Ilumatobacter coccineus YM16-304: one gene and its partner. The protein of the gene in region 2 interacts with the protein of the main gene of each other region in a pairwise test. Links are inferred from orthologs where the notes say so. Each region holds a gene or a part of one and is shown on either strand. Other genes may lie near its edges.

Evidence for each region.
Region 1: the proteins of YM304_RS00560 (region 2) and rplA interact in binary tests that used the Escherichia coli proteins (3 or more experiments, as listed by UniProt). The link is inferred for Ilumatobacter coccineus YM16-304 from one-to-one orthologs.

Annotation. Positions count from the first base shown.
Region 1 is NC_020520.1:876,181-885,166, reverse strand. Bases 2,145-5,052 are described here. They hold rplA (50S ribosomal protein L1), read right to left. Parts: upstream 3,994-5,052; coding sequence 3,295-3,993; downstream 2,145-3,294. Other genes in these bases: nusG (transcription termination/antitermination protein NusG), read right to left, coding at 4,712-5,052; rplK (50S ribosomal protein L11), read right to left, coding at 4,212-4,640; YM304_RS03990 (PKD domain-containing protein), read right to left, coding at 2,145-3,120. Also shown: more of YM304_RS03990, read right to left, coding at 1-2,144; more of nusG, read right to left, coding at 5,053-5,782; preprotein translocase subunit SecE, read right to left, coding at 5,788-6,090; rpmG (50S ribosomal protein L33), read right to left, coding at 6,322-6,486; tuf (elongation factor Tu), read right to left, coding at 6,597-7,781; YM304_RS03940 (GNAT family N-acetyltransferase), read left to right, coding at 8,237-8,788; YM304_RS24535 (VWD domain-containing protein), read right to left, coding at 8,844-8,986. UniProt on the Escherichia coli protein: One of the primary rRNA binding proteins, it binds very close to the 3'-end of the 23S rRNA. Forms part of the L1 stalk. It is often not seen in high-resolution crystal structures, but can be seen in cryo_EM and 3D reconstruction models.
Region 2 is NC_020520.1:126,037-135,000, forward strand. The notes cover bases 2,085-4,970. They hold YM304_RS00560 (cold-shock protein), read left to right. Parts: upstream 2,085-3,368; coding sequence 3,369-3,572; downstream 3,573-4,970. Other genes in these bases: YM304_RS00550 (CGNR zinc finger domain-containing protein), read right to left, coding at 2,085-2,505; YM304_RS00555 (hypothetical protein), read left to right, coding at 2,614-3,237; YM304_RS24460 (hypothetical protein), read left to right, coding at 3,594-3,899; YM304_RS00570 (SDR family NAD(P)-dependent oxidoreductase), read left to right, coding at 4,037-4,970. Outside these bases: YM304_RS00535 (class I SAM-dependent methyltransferase), read right to left, coding at 1-305; YM304_RS00540 (PadR family transcriptional regulator), read left to right, coding at 703-1,161; YM304_RS00545 (mycothiol-dependent nitroreductase Rv2466c family protein), read right to left, coding at 1,201-1,854; more of YM304_RS00550, read right to left, coding at 1,960-2,084; more of YM304_RS00570, read left to right, coding at 4,971-4,987; YM304_RS21610 (DUF389 domain-containing protein), read right to left, coding at 5,032-6,765; YM304_RS00580 (TrmH family RNA methyltransferase), read right to left, coding at 6,855-7,673; YM304_RS00585 (CoA transferase), read left to right, coding at 7,759-8,964.

The DNA of each region.
Region 1 (8,986 bases), 750 kb from region 2 along the record:
AGCACGCCGCTGCGCTCCGGCATCGGGGATGAACGGGATCGGCGGCTCCATGTGCACGACCTTGGAGTCGTACTTGCGTGGGTAGTCGAGAAAGTCCATGTCGATCTCGTTCACCCCCTTCGCCTTGATGCCCTGCGGCTTCGGCAGCGCGATCCCGTCCTCGATCAGCTGGATCGACTTCGGCGAACGCGAGCGGAACATGATGTTGACCGCATACTCCTTGCTGATCGCTGCGAGCATGCGGAAGTTGTCGGCGCTCAGTCCGTAGCTGTCGCGCCAGATCCGTGCGTGGGTCGTCACATCGAGTCCGGCGGGCATCACGTTGCTCTCGGGAACGGCCCGGTGTCCCTTCGATGCGATGACGTCGTCGACCTCGTCGAACGCCTTGTTGGCACGCTCGGCCCACGCCTGCTGCAACTTGGTGCGGATCGGTCCCTCGCCCGCTGCGACCGCTCGCGACACCTTCGCGACGGCACGAGCGGCGACGAGCGCTTCGAACACCATGTCGATGTTCTCGCCCGCGATCTCGGCGACCTCACCGAGGAACGCCGTCGCACCGCGCTCCCAGGCCGCCACCAGGCGCGTGATCGCGCTGTCGATCGCCTCGCCGACCATGGCGCCCAGCTGGGCCAGCGACACGTTGCGGACTGCTTCGACGCCGGCGTGCCACATCGCTTCCATTTCGGCGACGATCTCCGACACGATGGCTTGGCGGGCGGCCGAGTCGCTCTCGAGGTACGCGAACGTCGTTCCGAGCATCCATCCATACGCCGCGGCGGGAGCCTTCGCGAGTGTCCATGCGATCTGCGCGAGCGAACCGAATCCTCGAGCGGCGGTCTCGACGCCACGGACGAGCTTGCAGCCGACGTACTCCGCCGCCCAGAGGAGGTCCTCGTCGCACGTGATGAAGTTCGTCGGTTCCTGCTCCGGTTCGGGCACGCGCCCGAGCGTGACGTCGTGCTTGCGGTCGAAGCCGTCGTCGTCGATGAAGTCGATGACGAACTCGTCCATCGGCGTCCATGAAACGGCGCCGCCCTCGGCCACCTCTTTGACCGAGACGAGCGCGTTGTACTCGACGCGGAATCCGGACGACACCGTCGCCTCCATCGTCTCGGCCACAGCGACGAGGTCGATCGACGCTCCGGGAGCCAGTTCGAACGCCGTGATTCCGGTGGCGCTGGCGCCGCCCGCTCCGAAGAACCCGCCGCCGGCGTTCAGTTCGTAACTCGTGCCCTCGAATGCGGGGCCGTACGACGGTCCGATCACGAACGAGATCGTCTCGGGCTCGTCGGCGTCGTCGGTGACGTTCGTGAAGTTGCCGTTGATGCGCACCGGTGCGCCGGACCGGAAGCTCTGGCTCTCGACCACGTCGATTCGCACTTCGAGCATGACCTGGTCGACGACTTTGACCGTCTCGGTTCCTCGCCCGGTCACCGTCGCGCCCGCCGCGTTGCCCGTGACGAGCATCGACAACTCGACCTTCAGCTGTTCGTCGGCGCGGTAGCTCCAGGTGAGGGTCTTCTCCTCGTCGGGCGCGAGGTCACCGAAGTTCGACTCGTCGGGTGTCGTGCCGGGATCGTCGACGGGTGCTGCGATCTCGATGAACTGCACGAACAGGTCGTCGGTCTGCGACGTGACGATCAGCGGGCCCTTCCCCACATCGGTGATCGGCTGTTCGGTCACGTTCTTCACGGTCACGTCGACATCGACGAAGTTTTCGTCGTTCTCGTCGATGATGCCGTCATCGTTGGTGTCTTCGAGTTTCGAGGAGTCGGGGTCGGCCTCGATGGTGACCTGCAGTCCGTTGACACTCGTCTCGAACGACCCGGTCCACGGTCCTGCCGGATCGCCGAGGATGTCGTTGGCGTTCCAGACGGACCGAATCGTTGCGCGCCCAGCGGCGATGGCTCGCACGCGCACCTCGAATTCGTCGGTGTCCCCGACTTCGTACGTCTTCGGGGACAGATTCGGCGGTGTGCCGACGAACTCGAACTGAGCTGGGAGCGAGAGCAGATTGTCGACGGGGGCCGCCTGTCGCAGGTTCCCGACGCCGTCGGTGACTTCCAGATGGACCCGCACGTCGAATTCGTCGCCGATGTCGTAGCGGTTGCCGTCTTTGCCGGGACCGAACTCAGCGTCCGGATTCGACACCGTCAGCCGGAGGTCGGGAGCCGCGATGTCGATCCACTCCGACGCGGTGAGTACCTGCCCCTCCTGTGCACCGCGCATCGTGAGCGTCACGCGGTAGTTCCCCAGCGCGTCGTAGACGTGTGTGGGCTCGGAGCCTTGGACGACCGCCGAGCCGTCACCGAAGTCCCATTCGTAGGTCGTCGGCCCGTCGAATGGGATCGACGTGTTGTCCATGCGATAGCTGAGGCTGTTCCCGAGCTGATCCGGTTCGAACGACGCGCGAGGTGCCAGGTCACCTTCGACCGGGATCCAGCCGTAGCGGGTGTGCCGCTCGAGCGTGGCCCAGTACTCGTCGCAGCCATAGCCGTTGCCCGGCTCGATGCATTCGTCGACCGAGGCGCTCGCCAGCAGGAAGGTGGGGCCGGCGAGCCGATCGATGTCGACGGTGTCGATGTAGAATTCGCACCGAGCCGCGACCGGGCCGCGCACCGTCCAGAACGTGTCCTCTGTCGGCCCTCCGGCTGCGTAGGTGCTCCCCAGCTCGCCTCGGCACGAGCCCTGACGCTGCGCCGAGTAGGTGCCGACCGACCCAGACGTGCTGAAGCTTCCCGAGCACGACCGAACGTCGGTCGGGTCGTTGTCGTACAGGTACACGCACCGGACGATCGACGGGGAGTACACCTCGTAGTAGCACCCGGTCGACACGTAGCTGGCGCACGGCGCGAAGCCGATCTCGCCGGCATCGATGACGAACGACGAGTCGGATGCGAAGGTTCCCGTCGCGATGCCACCCAGCTCGCCGGGTGCGCAGCCGAGACCAGCGTTGTCGTTCTCGTCGTAGACACACGACGGAAGCGGCGACGTGGGGGCGGGGACGGCCTGGACCACCCCGGCCGGTGGAGCGGCAACCGTGACCACGAGAGTGGCGAGGAGACCGAGCACGGTGGCAATGGCCAGGCGAGCGCGCCCGTGGCGTCGTCGAGTCAACATGACGTTCGTTGTAACGAACCGCCGATAACAGCCGACCAACAAGAACGCCAACCTGACCACACAGCCCGGAGCGATGCGGCCGGGTTGGCCGAAAACGCAGAGATCCCGGCGGGTCGCTGCGCTGTGCAGCAACCGGCCGGGATCTCGAAAGATCAGGTCGTGATCAGCGTGTGATCAGTCGAGGCTCTTCTTGAGGCGCTGGATGTCGATGCGGACACCCGGGCCCATGGTGGCCGAGGTGGTCACCTTCTGGATGTAGCGGCCCTTCGCCGATGCTGGCTTGGCACGGTTGAGCTCTTCGATGACGGCGTAGAAGTTCTCGGCCAGCTTGTCGACCTCGAAGCTCGCCTTGCCGATCGGGACCTGCACGTTGCCGTAACGGTCGGTGCGGTACTCGACCTTGCCGCCCTTGAACTCTTCGACGGCCTTGCCGACGTCGGGGGTGACGGTGCCGGTCTTCGGGTTGGGCATGAGGCCACGGGGGCCGAGCTGGCGGCCGAGACGACCGACGAGCGGCATCATGTCGGGGGCTGCGATGACGAGATCGAAGTCCATCATGCCGCCTTCGACCTGCTCGAGCAGATCGTCGGAGCCGACGATGTCGGCTCCGGCTTCGCGGGCGGCGTCGGCCTGCTCACCAGCGGCGAACACGGCGACGCGGACGTCTTTGCCGGTGCCTGCGGGAAGCGCCACGGTGCCACGCACCATCTGGTCGGCCTTGCGGGGGTCGACGCCGAGACGGATGACGAGGTCGATCGACTCGTCGAACTTGGCGGTGGCCGTGTTCTTGGCGTGCGTCACGCCTTCGACGGGTGCGTAGAAGTGGTCACGATCGAACGTCTTGAGTGCGTCGTCGTATTTCTTGCCGGACATGGTGTGTCTCCCTCAGTGGTGAGTCCGCCGGTCGAGGTGTTCCCGGTCGAGACTGTGGTGGTTGAAAATGGTGTTCGGTATTCGTTGGAGGCGGAGGCCCGATCGAGTGCAAACTGCGACCGGATCTCCGTCAGCGCCGAAGGCGCTTCGGACCGTCAGGTCCGAGAAAGCAGCGACAGCGACGGAGTCGCTGTCGACGGCGAAGCCGTCGGCCGGCGTCAGCCGACTTCGATCCCCATGGAGCGAGCGGTGCCTTCGATCTGCAGCATGGCAGCTTCGATGTCGTTCGCGTTGAGATCGGGCATCTTGATCTCGGCGATCTCCTTGACCTGAGCCGGAGTGATCGAGCCAGCGACCTCGGAACCCGGGTTGTTCGCTGCCTTCTCGAGACCAGCGGCCGCGCGGATCAGCGTCGACGCCGGCGGGGTCTTGAGGATGAAGTCGAACGTGCGGTCTTCGTAGATCGTGATCTCGGTCGGGACGACCGTGCCAGCCTTGTCTTCGGTCTTGGCGTTGTACGCCTTGACGAAGTCCATGATGGCGATGCCGTGCGGTCCGAGCGCGGTACCGACGGGCGGAGCGGGGCTCGCCTTGCCGGCTTCGATCTGGATCTTGACGACCGCTGCAACCTTCTTCTTGGCCATGATGTTTCTTCTCTCGTGTTCTCGTCAGGGGGTGGGTGGATGCAGGAAAGCTGCGTGGTTCGGAGCGTGGTCGCTCAGAGCTTGGCAACCTGGCTGAAGTCCATCTCCACCAGGGTTTCACGACCGAAGATGTTGACGAGCACCTTCAGCTTCATATGGTCTGCATTGATCTCGGCGATCTCGCCGGTGAAGTCGGCGAACGGGCCTTCCTTCACGCGAACGCTCTCGCCCTCTTCGTAGTCGAGCTTCGCCTTGCGACGAGGTGCGGCTTCGACGCCTTCGGTCTTGGGCGACAGGAAGGTCTTGACTTCACGACGTGAGAGCGGCGTGGGCTTCTGGCCCTTGGCAGCCTGGCCGACGAAGCCGGTGATGCCCGGCGTGTTGCGCACGCAGTACCAGGACTCGTCGTCCATCCGGCAACGCACGAGCAGGTAGCCCGGGAAGACCTTCTTCATGACGGTCTGCTTCTTGCCGTTCTTGTACTCGTCGACTTCCTCCATGGGGATGACGATCTCGTAGATCTTGTCTTCCATGTTCATCGACTGGATGCGAGCGTTGAGGTTGGCCGTGACCTTCTTCTCGTAGCCGCTCTGCGTGTGGACCACGAACCACTTGCCGGGGCGCTTGTTCGGGTCGTCGTACGGAACTTCTTCGACGTCGTCGGCCTCTGCGTCAGCTTCTGCTGCCTGAGCGTCGTCGTCCGACGAGGCAGACTCGTCGCCGGCGCTTCCGGCGTCGCCCTCCGACTTGCTGTCATCGCTCGCGTCCGCGGTTGCGTCGTCGGTGGCCTGGTCGTCCGCGGTGGCAGCTTCGTCACTGTCGGCGTCGACGTTGGCGGTGCCGGTCGGGAGCAGGTCGGCAGCGCTGTCTTTCGACATGCTGTCGGCGGCGACGAGGTCTTCGTTGCCGTCACTGATGACGGCGTCGCCGGTCGGGAGGAGATCGCTGACCGCGTCGGCGGTGACGGCTTCGTCGCTGGCGCTGACGGTGAGGTCTTGCTCGTCGGGGACGTCGTCGACCGACGGCTCCTCGGTGAGGGCCGCGGCAGCACCTTCCATCGAGGCGGTGGAGTCGTCGACGGCGGCGCTCGCTGCTTCGAGCTGCGCTGCCAGGTCGGCGAGGCTGTTGCTGTTGTTGTCGGTCATGTCAATCAGGATTTCTGTTCGTAGAACCATTCGCCCAGAAGGCCGAACAGGTAGTCGAGACCGCCGACGAGCGCTGTGTAGATGACGACGGTGATCACGACGATGATCGAATACCGCTTGACCTCGGGGCGCTTCGGCCACGCGACCTTGCGCATTTCATCGCGAACTTCGCTGAGGTACTGACGAACACCGACCCGGTCCTGACGCTTCTTGGGCTGCTGGCGCGGGGCGCGCTGAGCCTTGCCCTCGTCGTTGAGCGCGCCCATCTTCTTCAGCTGGCGCTTCTGCTCGCGGTTCAGGTCGTCCAATGACACGATGTTGTCTGCGATTTCTCGATCGTCGATCCATGCCGAGGCATGGTTGGTTACTGGCAGGGCAGGAGGGACTCGAACCCACGACCGTCGGTTTTGGAGACCGATGCTCTAGCCAACTGAGCTACTGCCCTCTGGGAGGAGGCACCAGGGTACCAGCGCCTCCAGAGACTCACCGTCGGCCGTCGGCACACCGTGTTGTCGGTGCATGACGGCCGCAGAGGTAGATCAGCGAGTTTCTTTGTGTGTGGTGTGCTTGCGCTCGTTGCTGCAGTACTTCTGCATTTCGAGGCGCTCACGATCGTTCACCTTGGACTTCATCGTGATGTAGTTGCGCCGCTTGCAGTCGGTGCACTCGAGGGTCACCTTGACCCGCTTGTCACTCTTGGCCATGACGGCCTCGCTTTCTTACTTGCAGTTCCAACACTCGAAGTCGAATGGTGGATGACAGACAGCGGCCGGCCCGGGCGAACCCGAGCCGGCCGTTGACTGGTTCGAATTGATTACTTGTGGATCTTGGTGACGCGGCCGGCGCCGACGGTACGGCCACCTTCACGAATGGCGAAACGAAGACCCTCGTCCATCGCGATCGGCTTACCCAACTCGACGGTCATCTCGACGTTGTCACCAGGCATCACCATCTCGGTACCCGACGGCAACTCGATCGTCCCGGTCACGTCCGTGGTCCGGAAGAAGAACTGCGGACGATAGTTGTTGAAGAACGGCTTGTGACGGCCACCCTCGTCCTTGGTCAAGATGTACACCTGACCATCGAAGTTCGTGTGCGGCGTGATGCTGCCGGGCTTGCACAGCACCTGACCGCGCTCCACGTCCTCTTTGTCGATACCACGAAGCAACGCACCAATGTTGTCGCCAGCCTGACCCTCATCGAGCAGCTTGCGGAACATCTCCACACCCGTACACGTCGTCTTCTGCGTGTCACGCAAACCAACGATCTCGATCTCATCACCAGTGTGAACAATGCCCTGCTCGACCTTGCCCGTCACGACCGTGCCACGACCCGTGATCGTGAACACGTCCTCGATCGGCATCAAGAACGGCTTGTCCAGATCACGCTCAGGGTTCGGAATCGACGCATCACACGCAGCCATGAGCTCCATGACCTTCTCCTGCGCATCCGCATCACCCTCGAGCGCCTTCAGCGCCGAGACATGCACGACCGGAGCATCATCACCCGGGAACTCGTACTCGGTCAGCAACTCACGAACCTCGAGCTCCACGAGCTCCAACAGTTCTTCGTCGTCGACCATGTCGGACTTGTTGAGCGCACACACGATGTACGGAACACCAACCTGACGAGCCAACAGCACGTGCTCACGCGTCTGGGGCATCGGACCATCAGTCGCAGCAACCACCAGGATCGCACCATCAACCTGCGCCGCGCCCGTGATCATGTTCTTGATGTAGTCAGCGTGACCCGGCATGTCGATGTGCGCGTAGTGACGGTTCTCCGTCTCGTACTCGATGTGCGAAATCGAGATCGTGATACCACGAGCCTTCTCCTCAGGCGCCTTGTCGATGCCCTCGAAATCGGTGAAATCCGCAAGACCACGATCAGACAACGTCTTCGAGATCGCAGCCGTGAGCGTGGTCTTGCCATGGTCGATGTGACCCATGGTGCCGATGTTGACGTGCGGCTTGTTCCGCTCGAACTTTGCTTTGCTCATTGCTTTCCTCGCTCCTGAGGGTTCCTGTGATTGGGATCTTGATTTGGTAGCGGCGGTCGGACTTGAACCGACGACCTTCCGATTATGAGCCGGATGCTCTGACCAGCTGAGCTACGCCGCCAAACATGGTGTGGGATTGCGTGTTCGGTGATTTGACTCGTCACCGGGTCACCCCGGCCACTTGGTCGAGCCCTCTGTGAGAATCGAACTCACGACACCAGCCTTACCATGGCTGTGCTCTACCGACTGAGCTAAGAGGGCGTCACAACCGAGCGCCGAAGCACTCGATTCTGCCGTTGCTGGTTATGTGGTTTCCGCCGACTGTCCCGGGATCCGGGGCAACCTTCGGGACCGCTCCAGCGTTGCGGCCAGCCCGAGAGTGTATCGGCGAGGCGGAAACAACCACCGCGAACTTTCGCCGTTCGCGCGGTGTTTGCCCAGTAGTTTCACAGGCGATGTCCGTCGCACCCTCCGAATCGCCTCAGCCGCTGGTCAGGGTGCGCCTCGCTGTCGTCGACGACGCCGAGGCGATGCGCACGATCTACAACCACGAGGTCGAGAATCACACGACCACGCTCGACCTCGTCCCACGGACGCTCGAAGCTCAGCAGGACTGGATCGCGCAGCGCTCGGGAGCGTTCTCGGCGGTCGTGGCCCAGCTCGACGATGACGACCAAGAGCACGGCCGAGAACACGGTACGGTCGTCGGCTTCGCGTCGTTGTCGCCCTACCGCGAGCGGGCCGCGTACAGCACCACGGTCGAGAACTCGGTGTACGTGTCGCGAGCGCACGGCGGACGCGGAATCGGCCGAGCGATGATGGACCACCTGATCGAGGTCGCTCGCGATTCGGGGTTCCATTCGATGATCGCCCGGATCGAAGCGTCGGGCGAGGCCTCGCTGGCCTTGCATCGTGCGTGTGGCTTCGAGCTGGTCGGCATCGAACGCCAGGTCGGACGCAAGCATCGCAGGTGGCTCGACATGGCCGTGATGCAACTCATGCTCTGACATGCCGGCTGCGTCATCGGGTGTCAGACACCCGATGACGCAGCCGGTGGGAGCATCAGAAGTCGATCGGTTCGCCGACGCATTCCGCATCGAGCAGATTGAACGGCGACTCGTCGACGCCGCCGGCGTACGTCACGCCGTAGCCGTAGTTCGCGTCGACGGCGTTCGGGTCGTAGAAGTCGTACGTCTCGAAACCGA
Region 2 (8,964 bases):
GTGTCGACCGACGCGAACAACTCCCGGGCCGCGTCGAGCGACGCTTCCGACTGATCGAGCCCCACGACGTCGGCGCCGAGCCGGGCCAACGACAACGTGTCGGTTCCGATGTGGCACTGCAGGTGCACCGCGCGCAGTCCGGCGATGTCGCCGAGGTACTGCCGATCGAAGTCGACCACGTCGCTGAGCAACGCCCGATCGTCACGAAAGCGATCGAGGCGATACCCGGTCGACCCTCGCGCGTGCAATCGAGCCCGGTCGTCCCAGTTCAGCCGGTTCGCCTCGATGTACCCCTCGTTCGCCATCCACCACGTTCGCACACCACTTCACCCGCTTTGCCCCTCGATTCCGTCACCGATGACGGATCTGAGGGGCAAAGCAGTTCAGACGGGTTTCTTTGGGGGGCGGTGAGGAGTGGTCTCGGTCACATGTCGTTGCGACGTAGCGATATGTCGCTATAGTAACGACATATCGATAATGAAATCGATAGTCTGTACCGAAATGGAGACCTGAATGGGACAGCACCACACCGCTCCCGAACGAGGAGCGTTCTCAGAACGAGGAACCGGTCGAGGCCGCGGACGCCGAAAGATGCGTCGCTGGAACGACTCGGACCACGAACGAAAGGGGGGCCACATGCGCCACCACGAACACTCACCACACAGCCGAGGCGGACGCCATCGGGCCCGTCGGGGCGCGATCGTGACCGCTGCGCTGCTGCTGCTCGACGAGCGGCCGATGCACGGCTACGAACTCATCACCGAACTCGAGGCACGCAGCGACGGTCGCTGGCGGCCCAGCCCCGGCACGATGTACCCCGCACTCAACCGGATGGAAGAGCGAGGCCTCGTCGACGTCGAAGAGATCGACGGCAAGCGACAGTTCAGCCTCACCGAGGCCGGCCGAACGCGGGTCGCCGAATACCGCGACGCCAAGAGCGACGATGAGCCGGCGCCCTGGGACGACAACGGACACGGCGAGCGCGGCGATCTCCGCGGCGCCATGGCCGAACTCGTCGGCCAAGCACGTCAGATCGGCCGCTTCGGCACGCCCGAGCAGGTCGAGCAGGCGAAGTCGGTACTGGCCGACACCAAGCGCAAGCTCTACGCCATCCTCGCCGCCGAGCCCGACGAGCCGGCCGAGCCGGGCGACGCCGAGTGAACGACCGGACGGTTTGTCTCTGAGACAAACCGTCCGGGGTCAGACGGGGTCGGGACGCGCGCCGGGGTTGGGGCCCTCGGTGCGCGTCTTCTTCAATTCGAAGAAGCCGTCGACGTCCATCATCGCCACCAGCGCATCCCACATCTTCAGCGAGTCGTCGCCGGTCGGCACCTTCGTGATGACCGGGCCGAAGTAGCCGACGCGCTCGCCGCGCGAGTTCTTCATCGCGATGATCGGCGTGCCGACGTCGTTGCCGACGAGGCCGAGGCCGTCGTCCATCGCCGCTTGGATCGCCGGGTCCCACTGCTCGTCGGTGGCGGCCGATGCGAACGACGTGTCGAGCCCGACGGCCTCGAGTGCCTCGGCGACCTCGAAGTCGCGGTTGCCGTCGTGGTGGAGGCGTGCGCCGAGTTCCCAGTAGAGCTTGAACACGTCGTGGTTGCCCTGCTCGGGCGACTCGGCGGCCGCTCGCATGGCTTCCATCACTCGCAGGTGGCCGTGGGTCTGCTCCGCCGCCGTGCGGTACTCCGAACCCTCGGGCGGGTCGTTCTTGAACAGCAGGCTGATCGAGCGCCACGTGACGGAGATGTCACGGTGTGGCACCACCTCGTCGACGACCCAACGGGCCGTCGCCCAGCAGAACGGGCAGGCGGGGTCGATCCAGAACTCGATCTCGGTCGTCGTGTCACTCATGCGTCGAGCCTCGCAGCGTGAGTCGGCGGTGCAAACGGTCGAGCTTCGAAACTTCCTCGAACGGCCTTCCGCCCTCAGCCCGAGCCCGGCGGTCGGGCTCGCTCGTCACCGACGTTTGCGGGCCCGGTGGTCGGCCGTGTGTGTGCGGCTCGCGCAGCGCGGATCGGAGCAGAAGCGCTTCGATCGGTTGCGCGTGGCGTCGTAGAAGAGTCGTTCGCAGTCGTCGGCGCCGCATCGACCGAAACGGATGGTGCCATTGTCGCAGATCTCCTGCGCGAGCGCCATGAGCAGGTCGGCCATCACCTGGTCGTCGAACTTGGCGGTGGCCGGCGTCCAGTGGATGTGATGTCCGACGCCTCCGTGGTCGACGATCGACGGGGTGATCGGGATCTCGATCAGTTCCTCGGTGACCTTCGCAGCCGCGGTGTCGATGTCGAGATCGGGCAGCTCGGTGAGGAACGGGGTCATCGCCGCGATGCGCTGCGTGACGCGCTGCACCGATGCTTCCGAGGCCTCGGCGGCACGGCTGAAGCCGGCGTCGTCGAGCGTCGACCGGGTGTCGGACGACTCGTCGGTGAGTCCGTTGGAGAGTTCGAGCAGCGTCTCCAGGGTGATGCGCGCTTCCGACTCTGTGACCGATGCGACGTACATGCCTGCATTCTATGCCCGAATGATGTTGCGTGCGGAGCTAAAACGCGTTAGACCCTTACGAGTTGTAATGACCTAACGCGGTAACGCTCATCACAAGGAGTTCCCAACATGACGATCCTGATCATCACCCTCGTCGTGATCGCCAACATTCTCGGGTCTGCCATGGCGTACCCGCAGGCGGCGAAACTGCTGCGTACTGGCAACCCCGAAGGCGTGTCCGCCATCTGGGCGGGCGTGAGCGTGTCGATGAACCTCTGGTGGCTCGTGTACGGCATCGCCAACTCGCTGTGGGGTCTCGTCCCGACATCTGCGATCGCCACCGCGCTGTACGCGGTGATCGTCGTGGCCTTCGTCCGTTCGGTCGGCCGGAGTGCCTTCGGCGGCTTGGCCTTCGGTGCCCTCGTCTTCGGCCTGGTGCCGCTGCCCGTGCTGCTCGTCGCCGGGTGGAGCGCCGCAGGCGTCACCATCGGCCTGTGCTACGGCATGCAGCTCTTCCCGGCGGTGGTCGCGGCGTTCCGCACGACCGATCTGTCCGGCGTCGCCGCCGGCACGTGGATCATGGCCTGGATCGAAGGAGCGATCTGGGGCGCGTACGGTCTGTTCGTCGTCGACGGGGCCCTGCTGATCGGCGGCGTGGCGGGCGTGCTGATGGCGTCGCTGATGCTCGCTCGCCTCACGATGACCGGCCACCGTCCGCTGGATTTGCGCCGGGCGAGCCTCGTCTCGGCCTGACCCCGTAAGGGTTCGAGCAAATCGCAACAGCTGCTGACACATCGACGCGACGCGCGGTTCGCGCAATCCCTGACTAGGCTGATTTGGGTCAACGTGAGTCAATAGAGGGCTCCAGAACACAAGGAGCCGGAATGGCTACAGGCATCGTGAAGTTCTTCAATGACGAGAAGGGCTTTGGTTTCATCACTCCCGACGAGGGCGGCAACGACGTCTTCGTTCACTACTCCAACATCGTTGGATCAGGCCGTCGGTCGTTGAACAACGACGCGAAGGTCGAGTTCGAAGTAGCCCCCGGCCGCAAGGGTCCAGAAGCCGTCGACGTCAAAGAAATCTGATCTGAGAGGAGGCGGTTCTGCATGGCATCAAGCCCGCAGAGTTACCAGAAACGCCAGCGTGAACTTCGCAAGAAGGAGCGCAAGGCAGAGAAGCAGGCAATCCGACATGGTCGCAGCGCGGCCAAGAAGGAAGAGGGCGATGATGGCCCCGACGAAGATGCGCTGCTCGAGGAATTTCGCATTCTCAACGAGAAGTTCGCCGCAGGTGAAGTCGTCGAAGAAGACTTCGAATACCGCAAGGCGGAGATCTTCCACCAGATGGGTCTCGGCGAAGCGCCGGAGCCCCGCGAATCTGACAGCGAGGAAACTGCCGACGTAGAGGCCTAGCCACTACGAAGTCAGCGCCCGCGCTCGACATCGAAACGAAGGCCTCCGGTTGCGACCGGGGGCCTTCGTCGTTTTCGGCCCTGCGCCCGCGCGCGCTGACTCGACACGGCACCGCGCCGAGCCTCTACGTTGCCCACATGTCTGCTCCCGAGTTCGGCGCCACTTCGACCACCGACGAGGTCCTTGCCGACGTCGATCTCTCCGGCGAGGTCGCCGCGGTGACCGGGGCATCCGGTGGCCTCGGGCTCGAGACGGCTCGCGCCTTGGCCGCTCGGGGAGCGCACGTGGTGCTCGCCGCCCGCAACCCCGACAAGCTCGCCGACGCCGTGGACACCATCACGGCTCAGCATCCCGGTGCGTCGCTCGACACGATCGTGCTCGACCTGGCCGACATCGGGAGCTGTCGCCGGGCGGCCGTCGAGCTGCTCACCCGTGTCGACCGACTCGATCTGCTCGTCAACAACGCCGGTGTGATGTGCACGCCGTTCGGACACACGGCCGACGGTTTCGAGATGCAGACCGGTACGAATCATCTGGGTCACATGGCGTGGACGATCCCGCTGATCGACCTGCTCACGCGGTCGTCTCCGGCCCGGATCATCAACCTCTCGTCGGCGGGTCATCGCTTCGGTGATGTCGACCTCGACGACCTGAACTGGGAGTCGCGGGAGTACGACGAGTGGGCGGCGTACGGACAGTCGAAGACCGCCAACGTCTTGTTCAGCGTCGAGCTCGAGCGTCGCTTCGGCCCGATGGGCGTGCACGCCGTTGCGGTCCATCCGGGTGGCATCCACACCGACCTCGGTCGGCACATGACGCCAGACCTGCTCGCTGAGATCGGTGCGAAGATCGAGCAGAGCAACCCGGGTGGTTTCGACTGGAAGACCATCCCACAGGGGGCGGCCACCACGGTGTGGGCGGCCACCACGCCGGAGTTCGCCGAGCGGGGCGGCGTGTACTGCGAGGACTGCCACGTCGCCGCGATCGATGACGGAGGCGGCAGCGAGGGAGTGCTCGGCTACGCGCTCGACCCGGAACGCGCCGCTGCGCTGTGGGACCGGTCGATGCAGCTCCTCGCCACCGTCTGACCCACCGGACGGTTTGTCTCAGAGACAAACCGTCCGGTCGGGGCTCACGGGGTCGTGGTGGTCGTCGTCGGGACCGTGGTCGTCGTGGTCGTGGTGGTGGTTGTCGTCGTCGTGGTGGTGATGTCGAGGCGCTCGATGAACAACACGGTCACCTGATCGCTCGGGTCGATGATCTCCTCGATGCCGTCGACCAGATCGGTCGCGTCGGGCAGCGTCGGGCCGGCGACTTCGATGACGGCCTGTTCGCCGTCGAAGGAGGTCGACAGGATCGTGACGTCGGCGACGTCGGCCCACGCTCGGGCGAGCACGTCGATGCTGTTCGCCACCTGCTCGTCGGGGGTCGGCGGTGACTCGACGTCGACGGTCTCGCGGGCGACCCAGGTGAGCGTGACGCTGAGGGTCTCGTCGAGGCGTTCGTCGAGCAGCAGCGTCAGCGACTCGAGCGGCGGCGCACTGCCCACGCCACTCGCATCGAGGAACACGACACCGTCTTGGATCGAGAGCGCGTCGCGGCGGCCCGACACGGCGTCGGCCTCGGACAACCAGTCGTCGACGATTGCCTCCACCTCGCTCAGCAGGCGTTCTTCGTCGGACACGATCGTGGTGGTCGGGGGCAGCGTGGTGGTGGTGACCGCACGCTCCACGCGGTCCCATTCGACCGACACGACCTGGTCGGCGCCGAACTCTGCTTGCAGGTCGTCGGCGAGGCTCTGTGAATCGATGGCGGTCTCGAAGCTGCGCACTCCGACGGTGATGCGTTTGTTCTCCTCGTCGAAGCTGATCGTCGGGTCGGATCGAACGTCGACCGCGTCGAGCCACTCGTTGACGATGTCACGAGCCTGGATCTCGCGCTCGGATGCTTCGACGGCCGTGGTCGAGGCCTGGTACAGCGGAATCGCAATGGCGATCACCACCGCTCCGACTGCGGCAGCGGCGAGCGAACTGCGTCGGATCGTGTTGGCCAGCCGTCGTGGTGGCACGAAGCCGGTGATGACGAAGACGATCGCCCCGGCGAGGATGATCGCCGCGAGGTTGGTCGTGTAGAGCAGCATCGCTCCCCGTGCGAACGTGGCGTTGCCGTCTTGCAGGGCGATGCCGACGGTGCCCAGCGGCGGCACGAGGGCCACGGCCACGGCGACGCCCGGCAGCGACGACGACGCGTCCTTGCGAACCGTGGCGTACGCACCTGCGGCGCCCGCGCCGAGCGCGACCACGAGGTCGCGGATGTCGGGCGCGACGCGACTCGTCACCTCGTTCGGGAGTTCGCCGCGCACGAACATCGCAGCCAGCACGTACGACAATGCGATCGAACCGGCGGTGGCCAGGCCGACGATCGCGAGGGCTCGGAGCGACTTCTTGAACAGCGCCATCGCGAGGCACGCGGCAGCGGCGAGCACCGGCTGCATCAGCGGCGCGAGCAGCATGGCGCCGATCACAACGGCGGCGGAGTCGGCCGAGAGCCCCATCACGGCGACGATCACCGACAGGGTCAGCATGGTGGAGAAACGGAAACCCCAGTGCTCCTGCTTCTTGATCGCCAGTTCGCCCATGATGCGCTGACGTTCCTCGGAGTCGAGGTGGCGGTGCCACCACGCTCGCGTGCGCTGCCGGAGTACACCGAGGCTCGGGTCGTCGGTGGTGTCGGTGACGCGCTCCTCGGCGACTCGCTTGGCCTCTTCGATCTTGGCGCTGCGGTCGATCTCGCGTGTCGGGTCGTCGGCGTCGTCGATCGTGCCGCTCCGCGAGGAGTCGGGGAGCAGAGGGTCGCCGCCGGTCACGCCCGGATCTTATGGCTCGCGCTTGCCCGGTTGTGGCCGTCTGTCGGATTGGTGTGCAGCGTCATGACGGCTGCGCCGGTCGCTCCTGGTCAGCGAGGGCGGGCGATCGCGGCGAAGGTGATCGCCGCGGCGTGGCCGACGTTGAGCGAGTCGACCTCGGGATGGATCGGGATGCGCACGCGATGCGTCGTGGCGCGCATCGTGGCGTCGGTGAGACCCGGCCCTTCGGCGCCGACGACGATCGCCAGTCGCCCGTCGGGTGGGCGCGACGCGGCGGCTTCCCAGAGGTCGACCGAGTCGGCGGCGGGAGTCATCGCCCAGGTCGTGAAGCCGGCCGCGTGGAGGCGCTCGAGGTCGTCGGGCCACGTCGTGGCGCGGGCCACCGGCATGTGCAAGACCTCACCCATCGACACCCGAACCGTGCGGCGGGAGTAGGGGTCGGTGCAGGTCGGGTCGAGGACGAGTGCGTCGATGCCGAGCGCTCGCGCGGCACGCGCGATCACACCGACGTTCTCGGCGTCGTTGAGACCTTCGAGCACGGCGACGGTGTTCCAGTTCGAGGCGGCGACGTCGTCGATGCTCGCGACCGGTCGACGTTGCGCCGACGCGACCACACCGCGGTGCAGGTCGAAACCGACCGCGGAGGCCATGAGGTCGCGGGTCATCACGTACAGCGGTGTGTCGCCGTCGGCGAGTCCGGGCACGCGTTCGGTGATCCGCTCGACGCGCGATGGGGTGACGAGCACCGAGCGGAGCTCGTGGCCGGAGTCGACGACGCGGTCGATCGAGACGTATCCCTCGGCGATGAAGAACTCGTCGCCTTCACGGTTGCGGCGCGCGGCCTGATCGTTGAGCAGGCAGTAGTCGTCGAGCCGTGGGTCGGCCGGGTCGTCGATCTCGATGATCACGAGCGTGACGATACGGCACGGTTGATCGATCAATGTTGACGGCGATCCTCCTGACGTGGTGGTGGGTGCTGGATACGTTCCGAGCATGAACGTGGATGCCGACCTCGCCGTGATCTCCCACCTCGTCGACGGCGACGACCAGCCACTGCCGCGTGTCGAGGTCACAGGCCCGCCGAGCATGGCCGCGAGTGCGTTCGACGTCGACCGAGCACTCGCCGCGTCGGCCGCGTACGCGGTGGCTGCGGCCGATCGCGTCGGCGGTCTCCGCGGAGGACCGGTGCCGACGCGGTCGATCGACCTCGAGCATCTCCTGGCGTTCTGCACCACGCATGTCGAGGTCGACGGCGAAGCGGTTCCGGCGTGGGCCGACCTGTCGGGCGTGTACGAAACGACCGATGGCCGCCACCTCCAGATCCACTGCAACTTCGATCATCACGCGACGGGCGTGGTGCAGCGACTCGGCTGTGCGTCGACGCGCGAGTCGGTGGCAGCTGCAATCGGCGAGCGCAACGCGTTCGAGTTGGAGGCGGCGTTGATCGCCGACGGCATGATCGCGGCGGTGGTGCGAACGCTCGACGAGTGGGCGGACCATCCGCATGCTCGGGCCACCGCAGACCTGCCGCTCGTGTCGGTCGAGCAGATCGCCGACGCGCCGCCCCGCGCGCTCGCCACCGGTTCCGATGCCGACGCGCCGCTGCGCGGCGTTCGCGTCGTCGACTGTTCGCGAGTGCTCGCCGGGCCGGTCGCCGGGCAGATGCTGGCCGGGGCAGGTGCCGACGTGATTCGTATCGGGGCCGAGCATCTGCCGTCGGTGCCGATCGGTGTGATGGCGACCGGATTCGGCAAGCGAAACGCCTACGCCGACATCGAAACCGACGCTGGACGGACCGCGTTGTGGGAGCTGCTGAGTGAGTCCGACGTGTGGATCGACGCATATCGACCCGGCGCGTTGGCGTCGCACGGTTTCACGCCGGAGCGAGTCGCGGCGGCTCGCCCCGGCATCGTCATCGTGCAGGTCTGCGCGTTCGACTGGGTCGGGCCATGGGCGGGGCGACGTGGCTTCGATTCGATCATCCAGTCGACGACCGGCGTGCGCGCGGCCGGCGGTGAATGGGCGGTCGGTGACGACGGTGAACCGGCAGGGGTTGGGCCGATCGGTCTGCCGGTCCAGGCGCTCGACTACGCGACCGGATTCCTCGCTGCAGGCGTGGCGAGCCAACTCGTGGCGCGCCGCGCTGCCTCCGGTGGCTCGTGGCTGGCGCGACTGTCGCTGCTCCGCACGCGCGACTGG